4 regions of the Anaerobacillus sp. QJM3NY_17 genome follow, and region 3 is predicted to be linked to each of the others. Evidence: riboswitches for the same ligand, from Rfam matches in the RefSeq annotation. Region 3 holds a riboswitch; each other region holds the start of a gene.
The links. A riboswitch is a leader RNA that binds a small molecule or an ion and turns the genes downstream of it on or off. The one in region 3 is predicted to bind S-adenosylmethionine.

Region 1 (4,218 bases), 550 kb from region 3:
GACGTCGCCGGTATCGGAATGGCTTCTGTAATCCACCACGTTGCAATCCACGCCGTACTTGCTAAGATGGCCAAACCTGCTTCTGAAAGACCATTTGGATTAAAAAACAACATTATGCTAAGAAAAAGGACCGGTCCGAGGATCAACCCCGTCAGTTTCCTTTTATCATAAGCAGGATCTGGTCCAGATGCATAACCTGGATTTTTTTGAGAACTTTTTGAAGGGATTTCCGGCGTGTGTGAAGAAGCGAATGTTAAGAGATCTTTTGCTCGATCATGTTCTTTCCATAATTGGTTCCAAAGGTGTTGTTCCATAGTCATACCTCCTATCGTTCATTAAACTATAGTGTAGAATTCGCTCGCCACATCTGTCAATAAATTCACAATTTTGGTACTTTATTACTCTCTTTCAAGAAAGGACTTTTGATTCGTTTTTCCATTTCCATACAAGTAATTCATTTCAACCCCCTTAAATTTCCATTTGGGGCGAAAATTATAAGTTGATGATATGTTTTTTATAATTCAAAATAAATAAACTCAATGATTAAATGTAAGTATAGATACACAATCCACAACAAGTTGCTCAAAATCGATCCAGGGGGTATATGATGAGAAAGATACAACAGACTACTATTAATTCGGTTGTGAAATACGGACAAACAAAGCTTCCAAAATCAGCTAATACAGAATGTCCAGAATGCGGAAGCGATGCTTCATTTCAACTGAAGTTCGATTATCAAATTAATCAGGCTGTGTTCTCCACGCTTTCTCGCTGCTCTATTTGTAAAGAAGCTGTGCTTTTCATACTCATTAAAACGTCCCATAATGATCGCGGAGAAGAAGTTGAGCTATTCGTGCATCAAACCTCTTTTACACGAGAGCCGCTCGGCAGACTGACTAGCACAGCTAGATTACCCGATGACCTTGAGCGTGTTTATCGCTCAGCAGTGAATGTACATAACATGAAGGATTGGACCGCAACGGCTGTAATGGCTAATCGTGTTCTTGAGAGCATTACAGGTAGTTTTCTATCTGAAAATGAGCTAGGACAGCCACTTTCTAAACAGCTAGAAACACTTGCTAAACAGATTGATTTAGAAGAACCAATTGTAAAACTAGGACACCTACTAGGCAAAGGTAGTAATTTAAATAACCTCCTTTGTCTTGAGAAAGCTACAAGCGAAGAAACGGCCAACTTAATTATCGACTTACTAGATTCACTTATTGAATACTTGTACATTCTTCCTCAACGAATTGTGCATCTTCAAAAACAAATCGAAGGATAATAAAAAAAAGCAGGTAGCTCAAATTGAGCTACCTGCTTTTTAAATGCTCATATCAAATTTTAATTCAAGATTCTGTTTACTATCACTTTAGCCCTTTTTCGAAATAGAGGGATAGTTGATGAAAATCGCAATAATTCCTGCAATAGCAATGAGGATTGGATAAATTGAATACGGTAGTAGAGCGAGTGGCGAAATCGACGCAAGACCTGCTACTGCAAGCACCTGTGCCCCATATGGGAGCATGCCCTGTATACTACCTGAGAAAATATCAAGAATACTAGCAGACTTTCGTGGGTCTACCCCATATTCTTCGGAAATGTTTTTCGCAAGTGGCCCCCCCATTATGATCGAAATGGTGTTGTTAGCTGTTGATAAATCAAGCACGCTTGCGAGACCGGCGATACCAAACTCTGCTCCTCTACGAGAAGTTACTTTGCTCAGGATTTTGTCCAATACGTATTGTATTCCTCCGTTATGCTTAATGACTTCAATCATCCCTCCGATGACGAGTGCAATCATGGCAAGGTCTTCCATCCCTTTTATGCCCTCTGTAACCGTGGAGATCAGTCCACTCATTCCAAATGTTCCGTTATATAAACCTACAATCCCAGCAAATAAGGTACCACTTACAAGTACAATAAGAACATTAACACCAGCGATCGCTGCGATCAGTACACCTAAATAAGGGATAATTGTAACGAAATCAAATGCGTGATCTCCTCCAACCGTTGCTTGCTCTCCCATCGTTAAAGCACCATAAATAATGGCTGTTACGATAGCAGCTGGCAAGACTATAAAAAAGTTTACTTTGAATTTATCTTTCATTTGCGTATTTTGTGTGCGTACTGCCGCAATCGTAGTATCTGAAATCATAGAAAGATTGTCACCAAACATTGCCCCACCTATGACCGCTGATAAAGCCAGTGCCGGGGCAACTCCGGTTTGCTCTGCAATTCCAATTCCAATGGGAGCAAGTGCTACAATCGTTCCCATCGATGTACCCATCGAAATAGAAATAAAACAGCCAATGACAAACAAACCTACGATTAAAAGATTAGCCGGTAGAATTGATATACCTAAATTAACAATCGAATCTACTGCTCCAATTTTTTCAGCTGTTCCGGCAAACGCCCCAGCCAGTAAAAAGACCAAAATCATTAATATGATATTCGTATTACCTGCTCCACGACAAAACACTTCCACTTTTTTCATAAAGCTTTCTTTTCGATTCATCGAAAGAGCTACGCCCGCCGCAATTAGAGAAGCGAGAATAACAGGCATACTATAAAAGTCCTTTGTTATGATAGCTGTACCAATAAAAAGCACAATAAATATTCCAAGGGGAAGTAAAGCCAGGCCGTTCCCCTTTATTTCTTTCTCCATTATTCATGTCTCCTTCATCTTTTATTCTGTCTCAATAAAAAAAGCCCACTTCAAGAGAAGAAGGCTTTTGCACTTATCTCTCAAGATTTCTCTTGCTGGAAGCAGCACCTTTCTGATCATCAGAGGTTGCTGAAGCTTCTTTGGGCCAGGTCCCTCCACTTCTCTTAATAAGAAATATACAATTATTAATGAGCGCATGCTTCATTTTACTTTTTCATAACGAGCTTTACTTTATCACGCATTATTCTGATGAGTCAACTTTGATTAACTGCATCAAAATAAACTCCTCATCCTTTAAGGAGTTTACCTGATTAACTAGTCTGGTTCAAGCTTTGTATGACTACCAATTTTTGCAATAGATCAATCTTTATTTTCCTAAAAACCACTCAATATCCTTCATAATCGATTCCGGTTTTTCTTCTGGTAGAAGGTGACCGGTTTTTTCATAGATGATCAGTTTAGCATTTGGGAGATCCTTACTGAGACGCTTCCCAATTTTCAACGGCACAACTCTGTCATTTTCTCCCCATATTAGTAGGCTAGGTGTATGAATTTGATTTAGTTCAACTTCTGACAAATCTCCTTCGCGATCTCGAATCATCCTAACTAATGACCGAAAGATACCCTCATTGAAGAAAGGTTGGATATATCCATCCATCATTTCTTCATCGATAAGGGAAGGATCATAAACACAATTAAGCAAATTTCCTCTAACACCTTTTCGATAAAGCCACCTTTTCAAGTATACCGAGAAAAAAGGTAAGTACGATGTATACACTAGACTCTGTTTAGCCTTTTCAAGATATCCTGAACTGCACAGTAAAATATTCTTACTAACGAGATCATCTTTCATAGCCGAGGCTCTCATTGCTACTTGCCCACCCATAGAATGGCCGATCATAACAGTATGATCAATTGAAAGCCTTTCTAAAAGTTCAACCACCACTTCCGCATAATTATGATAAGAGTGGACAAAACGATTAGACTTTTCACTTTTTCCGAACGGAGGAAGATCAATGGCAACAACAGTATATGCCTTTGTTAATAATGGTATCAATCTTCTGAAGCTGAAGCTCGACGATAGAAAACCGTGAAGAAGCGTTAATACTGGCCGATCGACGGCTGTGTCATTTCTATAGTATTCATAGTGAATATCAATTCCTTTGATCTTTTCCGTATTTTGTTTAAGATTTTGAGCTAATAGCATCTTTCATCTCACTCCGGATTTTGAATTCATCTGATCTGATTCACCCTTCGTTTCTAACCAGACAGGATGGTCTCACTTATTCAGGTTTGACTTTATACTTATTTTACCCCAATCCTGAAATGAAAAACTTTTTTTACATCTGAGAGGATACTCCATTTTTTTCATTCTAACTCTACGTGCACAAGGTCCAGCAGCTTTATCGTTGTCCTTTTTTCATTATGGTCAATAATACGCAGTTCTTTCGTAAGTGGATCTACATAGTGCACATATCCAAAGAGAGTTTTCGTTTCTCCCCCACTAAAGTGTTGAAAACAAAGCGAGTTGTGATTGGCCATTGCTTCAC
Region 2 (4,218 bases), 690 kb from region 3:
ATCCATCTGTGATGCCTCGTTTTCTTCGTTCTATAGGAGGCATAGAAGCATGTGACATTCTAGCTGGATAGGAGAGAATTGATTCTACGGCACCAAGACTTACCGCGAAAACAGGAATTTGAACATGCTTTGTGAATAGACGCACGGCATTTTCATCAGGTAACCGAAAGGACAAAACTGCACCAGGACCAGCGGCTTGATAAATATGAGTGGAGTGACCAGGGTGATAAGAAAGCCCTGGATAAAAGACTTCTTCTACCATCTTTTCTTTAGTAAGAGCATGCGCAAGACGAAACGCAGATCTAGACGATTGATCTAGCCGACAATGCAATGTTTTTAAGCCACGGAGAACTAACCAGGAATCGTGAGCGCTTAAAATCGATCCAAACGAGTTTTGCAGGAATGCAAGCTGTTCCGCTAATTCCTCACTTTTTACGGCAGCAAGACCAGCGACGACATCGCTATGTCCTGAAATGAATTTCGTAGCACTATGCAATACGATATCGGCTCCGAAGTCTAACGGACGTTGTAGAGCAGGTGTCATAAAGGTGTTATCGACAAATGTTAAACAATTATTCGCTTTAGCTAATTTAACAACGGCTTGAATGTCAGTTACCTTCAGTAAAGGATTAGAAGGCGTTTCGATATAGATTACTTTAGTATTGGATTGAATACCTCTCGCCACTTCATTTAAATCTGTCATGTCTACAAAAGTATGTTTAATTCCAAATCTCCCGAGAACGTCGTGAATCATGCGATACGTCCCACCGTAGACGTCTTCAGATATAAGAACGTGATCGTTTTGTGAAAGGAGCATAAACGAGGTGGCGATAGCGGCCATCCCAGAAGCAAACGCAAATCCCTTAACCCCACCTTCAAGATTGGCAATTGTTTCTTCAAGCGCTTCGCGAGTGGGGTTGCCTGAACGACTGTAATCGTATTTTCCAGGTTGGTCAAAATCCATCTGATGAAATGTAGAAGCCTGTTGGATAGGGACGCTAACAGCTCCCGTAGCTTTATCAAATTTGTGATCGTTATGAAGAAGTTTTGTTTGAAATGTATAATCAGTATTTGTCAATTTGAACAACCTCCTCTTTAAAAATGGACAATGCTTGATTCAGGTCCTGTATTAAGTCATCAATGTTTTCAATCCCAACAGAGAAACGTAGCAGTCGATTGCACACCCCTTTTTCAAGTCTGATGTCTTCTGGTATCTCAGCATGAGTTTGCGTTGAAGGATATGTGATAAAGCTTTCTACCCCTCCAAGACTTTCAGCAAATGTGACAAGTGTTAATTTTCTAAGAAAGAGATCTACCCATTCTTCGGAGCGCAATCTGAAAGAAAGCATCCCACCTTTATCTGGATAAAAAACGTCTGTTATTGCTTCATGATTTGTTAAAAATTCAGTTATCTTTCTGGCATTCTCTTCATGCTGCTTCATTCTGAGTGGCAAGGTTTTCATGCCTCTCATTAATAACCAGGAATCAAAAGGAGAAAGCACAGCGCCTGCACCGTTTTGGTATTGTTGGATTTCAGCGCAAATATTCTCACCTTTTGCAACCACAAGCCCTGCGAGAATATCATTATGACCGCCTAAATACTTAGTGGCACTATGCACGACGATATCCGCCCCAAGCAGTAGTGGGTTTTGTAGAAGAGGGGTGAACAAAGTATTGTCTACAATAAATAATAGGTCCCTGTTTTCTGTTATCCGTGCAATTTTTTCAAGATCTGTTAATTTCATTAATGGATTAGATGGATTTTCAACAAAAATGGCTTTTGTACGGTGAGTTAGGAGTGATGAAAGTTGTTCATTTCTTTGTGTATCAAAATATGTGAAGGAGATACCATAATGTTTTTCAGCATGGGCAAATAATCGATAAGTCCCACCATACAAATCATCTGAGACGAGAATATGGTCGCCGCTTTTGAATATGGCAAGGATTGCTTGAATCGCAGCCATTCCGGAACTAAAAGCAAATCCCTGATCACCATGTTCGAGTTCTGATATAGCGGATTCTAAAATGGATCGTGTCGGGTTTTTGGTTCTTGAATAATCGAATCCGGTGGATTGACCGATGCCTTCATGGCTATACGATGTGGAGAAGTACACTGGAGGATTTACCGCACCGGTTTTAGTATCTGAATGATTACCTAATTGGACAAGTAGTGTTTCTAACTGTTTATTCGACATAATCAATCTCCTTTTCATTGAATAAGGGCAATAAAAAAAGCCCTCTATAAGAAGAAGACTTTGGTTGCTCTTCTTCTTATCTTCCAAGTTGAAATCAACTTGCTGGAGTTAGCACCTTACCAGAAAATATCTGGTGGTTGCTGAAGCTTCATAGGGCCAGTCCCTCTGCTTCTCTTGATAAGAATTGAAAATATATGGAATTTTATTGTGTCGCTTTTTTCATAATCTACATCACTTTAAAGTGAAAAGCAAGGGATTTGAGTAAATTATCAAAATTTTTCTTCTGTTGAATCATTTGCTCGCTCGTTCGTTACACGTTTTTTTGGTAACGGGATTTCTTTAATCGTAAGATAAAGTAGCATGATGGCCACAATCCAATAAAGTAGGAATCCTAAAGGGACTGCTGTTTTAATGAGTGCCATAATCGCAAAGAAGAGCGTTGGAATTGTTACTGAATAAACAGATAAGACCCAAAGTTGTTTATAAGAAGCTTTTCTTCCGGTAATACTTCTCAATAGTAGTCCAATTGTAGCTAGTACGGTAACTCCTATAAACTTAAGGCCGGTTTGAAACAAATAGATAACGAATATCAGTAACGGAATAAAGATAGGGAGCAGGTTGTCCAGATTATTACTTAGCTCATTAACATCTTGCTTCGTGAAAGTCATCGAACTAAAGTTACTGTAATTAAACTCCTGTCTAGCACCGCTATCTACAACGATTACACGATCTTTTAGGAATGCGATAACGGAATCATATTGATCAACATCATCAGGCTTTGTCTGGTCTGTCGCATCAAAAATAAAAGTATTTTCATCATTTTGTCGAATAAGCGGTTCAGACTGTTCACTTGTTAAAGATCCGTCCTCTAAAGTGAATTCTGGTAGATCTGACATATGTGTTTTGAGATCCTCATAAGCGTTTGTAAAGGATAGAGCCGTCATAATTCCTACTGGCACAGAAGAAATGAACATAAGTAAAAACACGTACAATATTGGCTTGCCTAGCTTTTGAAAACGGAATCTGGCCATCATCTTAGGGGAAAATAAGCTGTAGTAAAGTTGTTTAAAAACGTTCAAATTAATAATCTCCTTTCTAAATGTGGAGCGTTTCTCCACCCAATCAGTTTATCTTATATAGAGAGAAGGGAACAGTATTCTTGGTGAAACTTTATTGAAATAAATTTGTTTTCAGCATAATATCTTTACAAATCTATATTAACTCTTTACAAAGGGGGGAGCGATGTAGATAATAGACAAGGGACTTTGTTGAGTATTGTCGAAAAAAATAAAACATAAGTGCAAGGGGTTGAAATGATGGAACTCAACGTTCAGGAGATGATCTTTCAGTTTGTGGGAGGTCTTGGTATTTTCCTGTTTGGACTAAAGTATATGGGAGACGGCCTTCAACGATCAGCAGGTGATCGATTAAGAGACATTCTCGATCGTTTTACGACTAACCCGTTTATGGGTGTGCTCGCTGGGGTCATTGTAACTATTCTCATACAAAGTAGTTCAGGAACAACGGTTTTAACAGTCGGTCTTGTTAACGCAGGATTTATGACTCTGAAGCAAGCAATTGGCGTTGTAATGGGTGCGAACATTGGTACAACTGTTACAGCATTTATTATTGGTTTTCCTATTAAAGATTACGCACTTCCAATTATAGCCATCGGTTCTTTGTTAATTTTCTTCTTTAAAAACAAGAAAATTAACTACGCTGGTCAAATCGTCTTCGGATTTGGTGCGTTGTTCTTTGGACTTGAATTAATGAGTACGGGAATGAAACCACTTCGTAGCCTTGAGGCTTTCCAAGAATTAACAGTAAGCATGAGCTCGAACCCACTGTTAGGCGTTGTGATCGGTACAGTATTTACTGTCATTGTACAAAGTTCCAGTGCGACAATTGGTGTATTGCAAGGTCTTTATTCACAGAACGCAATGGATATTCAAGCTGCATTACCAGTTCTGTTTGGAGATAATATCGGTACAACGATTACCGCAGTTCTTGCTTCTATCGGTGC
Region 3 (4,218 bases):
GAAAACAAAACTAGTGATCCCCGGATTAACGGCGGGTTTGCTAACAGCATCATTTATATACAAACCTGGATTGATCATTGGTTTACAACAGTTCTATGAATTTATTATGACTGGTTTGAAAGATGAAAATAATGTTAAAATCGTCCTTTTTCTATATATGTTTACGGGCTTAATCGGATTGATGAAATATACTGGTGGGATAAAAGGATTTGTTCAAGTTGCCTCATCCAAAATCAACTCAAAAAAAGGAGCGTTATTTCTGACGTGGGTGTCAACGCTAGGAACATTTAGTGCTCCTAGTTTCCGCATTGTAACGGTAGCCCCAATCATGAAAGCTCTTTTAAATAAAGTGAAAATCACTCCTCAGGAGCTTGGATTTGTGATAGAAACGACAGCAACTCCAGTTATTGTCTTAATGCCAATTGCTACCGCTTTTGTCGGCTATATGTCATCTGTTGTGCAGCTTTCACTAAAAGCAGAAGGCATTGAAGGAGATGGCTATCGTTACTTTCTTCAAAGTATCCCTTACAACTTTTTTTCGATTAGTATTTTATTGATTGGCTTTTATTTGAGTTTTTTCCATCATCGAAAAACGCCAGCTACAGACGCAGGTAATGTGGAAAAAAAGCTTGATGATCAATGGGAAGATTGTCATCCAGCTGTGGCGAAGGATCTTCCTACGAAACCGATGAATTTATTAATACCTCTTGGAGGAGTTATTCTCCTAACACTTCTTCTTACATATTGGAGTGGTTATAAGAAGGGGTTTACTTCTTTAATCAAGGCGTTTATTGAGGCAGATGTCCTCGACGCGATGGTCTTTGCACTTCTCACTACAGTACTTTTAACGTTCATTTTCTATTTATTTCAGCGTTTTTCTTTAAAGGACCTTGTTACTTATTTTATCGAAGGTGGTAACGAGATGATGCCGGTCATCGTCTTGCTTACTGTCGTTTGGGGCTTAGCAGCTTCAACAGAAGCTCTTGGCTTCTCGTCTTTTGTTACCTCAAACCTTGATTGGATTCCTACTTTATTTGTACCACCAGTCTTATTTCTCGTTGGGGCGTTTATTTCATACTTTATTGGCTCATCATGGGGCACATGGGGAATTTTAATGCCGCTCGGTATTTCATTAGGGTATTCTACAGGAGCAGATCTACCTGTTGTCATTGGAGCCGTGTTTGCGAGTGGGACATTTGGCGCTTTTGCTTCTCCGCTAAGTGACAATACGAATACAGTTGCGAGGATCTTGCAGTTGAATCCTATGACATATGCGAAATTTAAGCTTGGCCCAGCTTTATTAGCGGCGGGATTAGCAGCAGCTGGCTACTTTGTTATCTCTTTTGTAATATAATTATTTTTATGAGTACTTTTGTATTGACATCCGTTTTAAAACCATTTATTATTGGGACTAACTTAATAATCCTTTGTTTAAAGGATCTTCTTATTCAGAGAGGTGGAGGGACTGGCCCTTAGATACCTCGGCAACGGACCTATGAACTTATGTTCAATTGGAACCGTGCTAATTCCTGCGACGAAAGTCGAAAAATGAGAAGAGGCTCGGTCTATCCAAACCCTCTTCTGTTCGAGCAGATGAGGGTTTTTTTATGCACCCTCATTTGGAAATATGTTTTAGTAGAGGGAGAGACTGATATTGCATACACTAATGGATAACGAAGCAAGAAAACAACAGCTTATTAAGACCCTTCTCTCACAAGGGATATATAAGAAGGGTGAAAAGCAACTTTATATGTTATCACTAAATGAATTAGAAAACATATATGCTCGATCAAATAAAACCATACAGAGAAAAGGAAACGGAGTGGTCATAGTGGAACAAGCAACATTTGCAGCAGGGTGCTTTTGGGGAGTAGAAGCGCTATTTCAACAATTGAACGGTGTTATTTCAACTTCAGCAGGGTTTACAGGAGGAGAGACGATTAATCCAACTTATGAAGATGTTTATTCTGAATTAACAGGCCATGCCGAATCCGTACAAGTTGAATATGATCCTTCTCTCATTTCTTATGAAGAACTTGTAGAAGTTTTCTTTGAAAATCATAATCCAACCTCCTTAAACAAACAGGGAGAAGATGTCGGAACACGCTATCGCTCAGCGATCTTTTACCACTCAAATGAGCAGGCAGAAATAGCATTGATTGCAAAAGAAAAACTCGAGCGATCTGGACGCTTCAAAAAACCAGTTGTGACGCAAATTGTACCAATCACTTCATTCTATCGTGCAGATGAGTATCATCAAAGCTATCTTGCTAAGCGTGGACAGTCTTCTTGCAAAATTTCATAATAGAAAAAAGGCTTTCTCTCATTGTCATGAGGGAAGGCCTTTTTTAGTTAATCACCTTGATTGACACCTATTTGATCAATAAAGACTTTTCCTTTCTCTGATGCATTAAATTCGAATGTAAGAGCATTCATCTTCTTCGGATTAAAGGCATTGTTTGCTTCTAAGAATCGCTGCATCGGAATATTAAAGGTTTGGAGAACCGGTTCAGTAGGTTCACCATAACGTCCTTCTTCAAAGTATTTTGTTTTTGTGTGTTGAATAGGAAGAACACCTTGCAACTGCATGACGTCACTCAGCTTAACACTAGCGGATGCTCCGTTATCTGAACTAGCCGTGATTGTGAAATCAACAGGTTGCTGGTCAGATGGATCTGAAAGGTTTGCTGCTGTGAATGTTAATGAACTGTTCATTGTATAAGCAAATGGATCCTGAAGGGCTTTCTTGAAATTTAATTTGTATGTGCCGTTCTTTGAATAGGAATGATCCCATTTCAAAAAGACCCCATGAGTACCTCTTTCTTTATCGCGTCGAAATTCAAGCTCTCCTTCATACCATTGCAGCAAGCTATTAGTCTCTATGGTGATATAGGGAGATGTCGCTGTTGTGACATCAACGTCCTCTTCAAAGGTGCTATAGATATGATACGAAGGATCTTCATATTTACTAATGTATGTTGTATCAGGTAGCCATTCGAGAGCATAGCGATAATCCTCAAACATCGGTTGATAGGACTCATTTTGATGAAGCGTCGCCTCAAGAAAGCCAGCAACATATGTGCGGGCTATTTGTCGTTGTTCAGTGCCTTTAAGAAGAGGCTCTTTATTTAATAAAAGCGTGAAAGGGAAATACGTATCGTTTTCTCCCCACGTTGTGTTAAATTGTCCGTGATTGGCGCGATCAATATAAAGGGCTGCTTTCATAGCTTCTTTACTGCCAGTTAAATCAATCCCATTATACTGTCGGTCGCCTTCGAATTCCGATAAATCACTATCATAAGAACCTTGAAGTAATAAATAATTGACATCATCCACTTCGATTTTTCGATCTGAAAGTGTTTGATAATCCGTCGGTGCAAGTGCGATAACAGATTCAATATTATAATGGAAATCAAAAGTCATGTTCCCGTTATTTGGGTAACGATCAAGGTCATTGAATTTTGCTGCTAAAATCGCAGCTTGACCACCGCGAGAATGACCTATTAAAGCAATTTGATCCATCTTCACTTTGTTGAATAATGGATTATCTTTTTGAGAAGATAATTTCTCCATTTCTTCAATATGTTTAAGCAGCAACCAAGCGCGTCCATTAATGTCTCCTGCGAGGCCACCAGACCATGATGAATTGAAGAAGTTCTCATCTACTGATACTGTTAAAAAGCCACGACTAGCGAGTAACTCACCTAAATAATTGTAGCCTTCATCTGAGAAGTCCTCCATCTTATGGTTTCCATGGACAATAAGGACAAGAGGAAAAGAACCATTTCCTTTAGGCACCCATACACGTCCATTAAGTGGCACATTGGTGTCTTTAAAGCCCCAGAACCACTCGCGTTCTTTGGACCATTCTCCAATCATACTTGAAGCGTTAACTGACATCGTTTGAATATCTACTTGCTCCCCAAATTCAGGACGTTGCTTATCCTTTCCACTTCCATATGTATAAGTAGTTACATCAAATGAGCCGTATTCTGAAGGGTTATCACTAACAGGTGAGAGCGGCTCTACATTAATAGAGAGACGATCATTCATTAAACCAGGTGTGAATAACCAGTATGAAAAAGCTGACGTTGCTAAAACACCAAACAGTAGCATGATCATAGACATTGGCTTTTTGATGCCTTTAGAAAGAGGGTATCCGAACATAGCGCCAAGGATGATACCGACTGCAATTAAGAGATAGGAGAGCGGAAGGAT
Region 4 (4,218 bases), 190 kb from region 3:
CAGACATTGATATCGTCAATGCAGTGAAAGAGGATCATGAAGCGACAATTGATTATGTGCGAACAGCTGTCGGTGAAACAACAGCTCCCATTAACAGTTACTTTGCGCTCGTTAATGATGATCCGTCCATCCAGATTGTAACCAATGCACAAAAATGGTATGTAGAAAACAATATTCAAGGTACCGAATATGAAGGTATTCCAGTCCTATCCGCTGGGGCTCCATTTAAAGCGGGTGGTCGAGGAGGTTCGTCCTACTATACAGATATTCCTGCTGGGGACATCGCGATTAAAAACACAGCTGATCTTTACGTTTATCCCAATACACTGAAAGCGGTTCTGTTAAATGGTGACGAACTGAAGGATTGGCTTGAAATGTCAGCAGGCCAATTTAATGTAATCAACAAAAAAGATAAACAGGAACAGCCTTTAATTAATCCTGATTTTCCTTCTTATAACTACGATGTTATTGATGGCGTTACCTATCAAATCGATGTTACAGAATCTGCGAAATATGATATGAGTGGGAGTGTAGTAAATGCTGATGCTAATCGAATTAAATCGCTAAAATACAACGGAGAAAAGGTAACGAAAGACATGTCCTTTATCGTTGCTACAAATAATTACAGAGCGACAGGCGGAGGGCACTTTCCGCACTTAGATGGTTCTAATATTGTTATTGATTCCCCTGATGAAAATAGACAAATTTTAATTGACTATATTCTTGAAAACAAAACAATTAATCCAACAGCTGATCAGAACTGGTCATTTCACACAGTTAATAAGAAGAAACTGAACGTCACTTTTGAATCCTCGTTACAAGCCAAAACCTATGCGGAAAGCATTAAAACGATTCATTTTGTTGATGAAACAGAAAATGGTTTCGCTAAATATACACTCGACTTAACGAAACAGAAAAAAGAAAAGCATCATCATAATCATAAGAGCGAGCACGGCCGCCATCGTTAAGAACGAATTCACGCCAATTCATCAGAATTGGCGTTTCTTATTTTAAGAATTTATCCGATGCAAACAATATTGGAATATTTACTGATATAATGGCATTACTATCGTACAGAAAGGGATTTATATGACACAAAGCCTGACAAGCACCCAAAGAGATGAGCTTTTTTCAGATCTGACAATTGAGCAACAAACGTATGTAATGAATTTTCTTAAACGCGGTAAAAAAACGGCTTTTGCGAATGTAATTGCTAGAAGTAAAGGGCGGATGATTCCAAGTGGGGCAACGGATGAAGAAATCAGGATGCTGCTTGATGATTGGATACTAGAAGATTACATCGATGCGGGCTTCGTTTCAGATGATTTAAAATGTGAGTGCGGTCGCTCTTTACGGTATCAGTATGTTGTTCGACATGCAAAAACAGGAGAAACACGGCGTTTCGGGATAAATCATTTCGAAGAGCATACCGGATTACCCGCTTCCATTGTGAGAGAAGTTGTGAAGGGATTTATGGAAATAGATTATGAGTTGGATGAGCTACTGTTGAAAAGACAGAACGGCTATCCTACATACGACATTCCTGAAGGATTGAACCTTCCACTAGACATTGAACAGCCACTTTCATTAAATCTTCCATTACTAGATCTACAAGAAAAAAGGCTAAACAGTTTAATCAGATCTTATCGTGAAGAAAAAGAAGCTCTTCAAAGAGGAAGCAACACTGTAGAACAAGTAGTCAACCCGAAAAGCAACCAGGAAGAACCGAAACCAGAAGAGGAATTACAAGGCGCTTTTGATTTGTTCGCGGAAGATGTTCAAGAACCTTTACAAGAAAAGACAAGCGAGAAACCTAAGGAAACCTATTTTGTAGGGGACCTTTCATTTACAACACAGGAAGAGGTAGACTCTTATATTCAGCAAGGTATGGAAAGTGCTCTGATGATTTGTGAGCTTTTGATTAAGGAAGGAAAGGTACAAGACAAGAGATACTCCACAAAGAAACCAAAAATTTATTATGCTGTTTGTACCTACCTCGATTCATTTGTTGCATCTGGATCAATGTCAGTCGAGCCGATAGGGCGTGAAGATCGCATCTATCGATTGAAAAGCAAGTGATTATCCTAACATTTCGTAATTATCAGATAAGTGATTGACATTTCCAGTTAACCGGTCTATAATTTCACACATGTTCAAAAATTAAATCAACACTCTTATCAAGAGCGGCGGAGGGAATAGGCCCTATGATGCCCGGCAACCTTTCAACTACAGTTGAAGCTGGTGCCAAATCCTACAGGTGATATCACCTGGAAGATAAGAGGAGGATTATGTTAGCAAACCCTCTTCTTATTGTTTAAGAAGAGGGTTTTTTATTTTATCCAGAAAAGGAGCTGTTACACATGAAAAGAACACTTGAAGAACGATTGCAAGATGGTCCAGTTATTTGCGGGGAAGGTTATCTATTTGAACTAGAGCGTCGTGGTTATTTACAAGCAGGATCATTCGTACCCGAAGTTGCCCTAGACAACCCTGAAGCGCTAAAACAAACGTATCGTGATTATATGCTTGCAGGTTCAGATGTCGTACTTGCTTTTACGTATAATGGTCATCGAGAGAAAATGAGGATTATTGGAAAAGAAGATTTGTTAGAACCGCTCAATAGACAAGCCATCCGCCTGGCTAAAGAAGTCGCGAAGGAACACCCTGAAGAAGAAGCGCTAGTTGCTGGAAACATTTCAAATACAAACTTATTTGATCCTGAAGATGAGGAAAGTAAGGAACAAATTCGGTCAATTTTTGCTGAAATGGTGAAATGGAGCAAAGAAGAAGGCGTAGATTTCATCAACGGCGAAACCTTCTACTTCTATGAAGAAGCAAAAATAGCGCTAGAAGAGATTCAAAAGCAGGATCTTCAAGCTGTAATTACACTCGGACTTATGAGTGAGAACATTTTAAGGGACGGCTATACCGTTGAGGAAGCTTGCCGTTTATTAGAAGAGCAAGGTGCACTAGTTGTTGGCATGAATTGTTTTAGAGGACCTGCCACAATGCAGCCTTACATTGAAAAAATTAGACAGTCTGTTAACGGCTATGTTGGTGCTCTTCCAATCCCTTATCGTACAACAGAAGAACACCCAACATTCTTTAACTTACCAGACGGTGGCTGTGCGTGTACATTGCCAACAGAGACGACCTTTCCAACCTCTTTAGACCCGCTTTATTGCAATCGCTATGAACTAGCGGAATGGGCTAAGAAAGCAAAGCAGGTTGGCGTCAATTACTTCGGACTCTGTTGCGGGGCTTCTCCAAGTATGCTGCGAGAGGTGGCTGAAACAGTTGGCAGAACAACTGTAAACTCGGTATATTCTCCAAATATGGAAAAGCACTTTTTATTTGGAACTGATGAGACATTGAAAGATAACAATACGGCTTATCGAACAAAAGCTTAATTCATAACAACAACCGGAGAACTTAATTTCTCCGGTTGTTGTTTTTTTACCAAAAACCCTATCTGTACACCTGTACTACAGTATTAAAATACATTTTTACATAGGATATTATATCTACTACATTTTTTCTATAAGCTGATTATTTTTGATAACGTTGGCGATGATTAGTAACAGTATCTGTAGAAGAGTAACGAATACAATGATTTATGCATTTGATAGGATAACAGCATTTTTCCAATCACGAAGTCTGAGATTGATTTTTCCGCTATATAAGTTGCTTTCCAAGTAACATTCTTTTCGAATTAAAGGCTTCTTTTATGAAAAACATCATATTTATCAAGTAGTTGTGTTATTATTTTAAATGTGTTTGAATATGTCCATGAAACATTATTGAACTCAAACCACAATGAAAACGAACTGTTTTATAAGCGAGGTAGCCTATGAATAATCAAAATGTATTAAATGAACTCCGCTCCATTTTACCCAGTGCGGAACTGAAGATAAATGAGCCATTAAATGCACATACGTATACAAGAATGGGTGGATGTGCGGATGTCCTTGTGTTTCCTAACACGCTAGAGGACGCACGAGCAGCAGTTGAGTACGCCTATCAATCTAACTATCCATTAACCATTTTAGGAAAAGGCTCTAATGTTATTATTCAAGATGGAGGCATTAGAGGAATTGTCCTGAATCTTTCGTCACTAAAAGCCATTCAAAAAGAAGAAGAAAAAGTTATTGCTCAAGCTGGTGCACGTATTATTGATGCTTCTGAATTTGCTCGTGACAGCAAACTAAGTGGGCTCGA

Region 1: another riboswitch for S-adenosylmethionine. It lies ahead of AC0VYV_RS13720 (Na+/H+ antiporter NhaC family protein); the one in region 3 lies ahead of msrA (peptide-methionine (S)-S-oxide reductase MsrA).
Region 2: another riboswitch for S-adenosylmethionine. It lies ahead of AC0VYV_RS14515 (methionine biosynthesis PLP-dependent protein); the one in region 3 lies ahead of msrA (peptide-methionine (S)-S-oxide reductase MsrA).
Region 4: another riboswitch for S-adenosylmethionine. It lies ahead of AC0VYV_RS11865 (homocysteine S-methyltransferase family protein); the one in region 3 lies ahead of msrA (peptide-methionine (S)-S-oxide reductase MsrA).

The regions. Positions count from the first base shown of each region.
Region 1 covers NZ_CM149685.1:2,613,339-2,617,556, forward strand. The annotation lists gene AC0VYV_RS13710 (SLC13 family permease) at 1-314, opposite strand, end outside; gene AC0VYV_RS13715 (hypothetical protein) at 608-1,285, shown strand; gene AC0VYV_RS13720 (Na+/H+ antiporter NhaC family protein) at 1,373-2,668, opposite strand; SAM riboswitch class I at 2,739-2,842, opposite strand; gene AC0VYV_RS13725 (alpha/beta fold hydrolase) at 3,036-3,875, opposite strand; gene AC0VYV_RS13730 (YolD-like family protein) at 4,037-4,218, opposite strand, start outside.
Region 2 covers NZ_CM149685.1:2,757,964-2,762,181, reverse strand. The annotation lists gene metC (cystathionine beta-lyase) at 1-1,078, opposite strand, end outside; gene AC0VYV_RS14515 (methionine biosynthesis PLP-dependent protein) at 1,065-2,195, opposite strand; SAM riboswitch class I at 2,269-2,379, opposite strand; gene AC0VYV_RS14510 (DUF1189 domain-containing protein) at 2,465-3,274, opposite strand; gene AC0VYV_RS14505 (Na/Pi cotransporter family protein) at 3,512-4,218, shown strand, end outside.
Region 3 covers NZ_CM149685.1:2,065,807-2,070,024, forward strand. The annotation lists gene AC0VYV_RS11065 (Na+/H+ antiporter NhaC family protein) at 1-1,354, shown strand, start outside; SAM riboswitch class I at 1,442-1,555, shown strand; gene msrA (peptide-methionine (S)-S-oxide reductase MsrA) at 1,655-2,305, shown strand; gene AC0VYV_RS11075 (hypothetical protein) at 2,353-4,218, opposite strand, start outside.
Region 4 covers NZ_CM149685.1:2,251,685-2,255,902, forward strand. The annotation lists gene AC0VYV_RS11855 (bifunctional 2',3'-cyclic-nucleotide 2'-phosphodiesterase/3'-nucleotidase) at 1-968, shown strand, start outside; gene AC0VYV_RS11860 (DUF3895 domain-containing protein) at 1,090-2,079, shown strand; SAM riboswitch class I at 2,172-2,281, shown strand; gene AC0VYV_RS11865 (homocysteine S-methyltransferase family protein) at 2,361-3,410, shown strand; gene murB (UDP-N-acetylmuramate dehydrogenase) at 3,851-4,218, shown strand, end outside.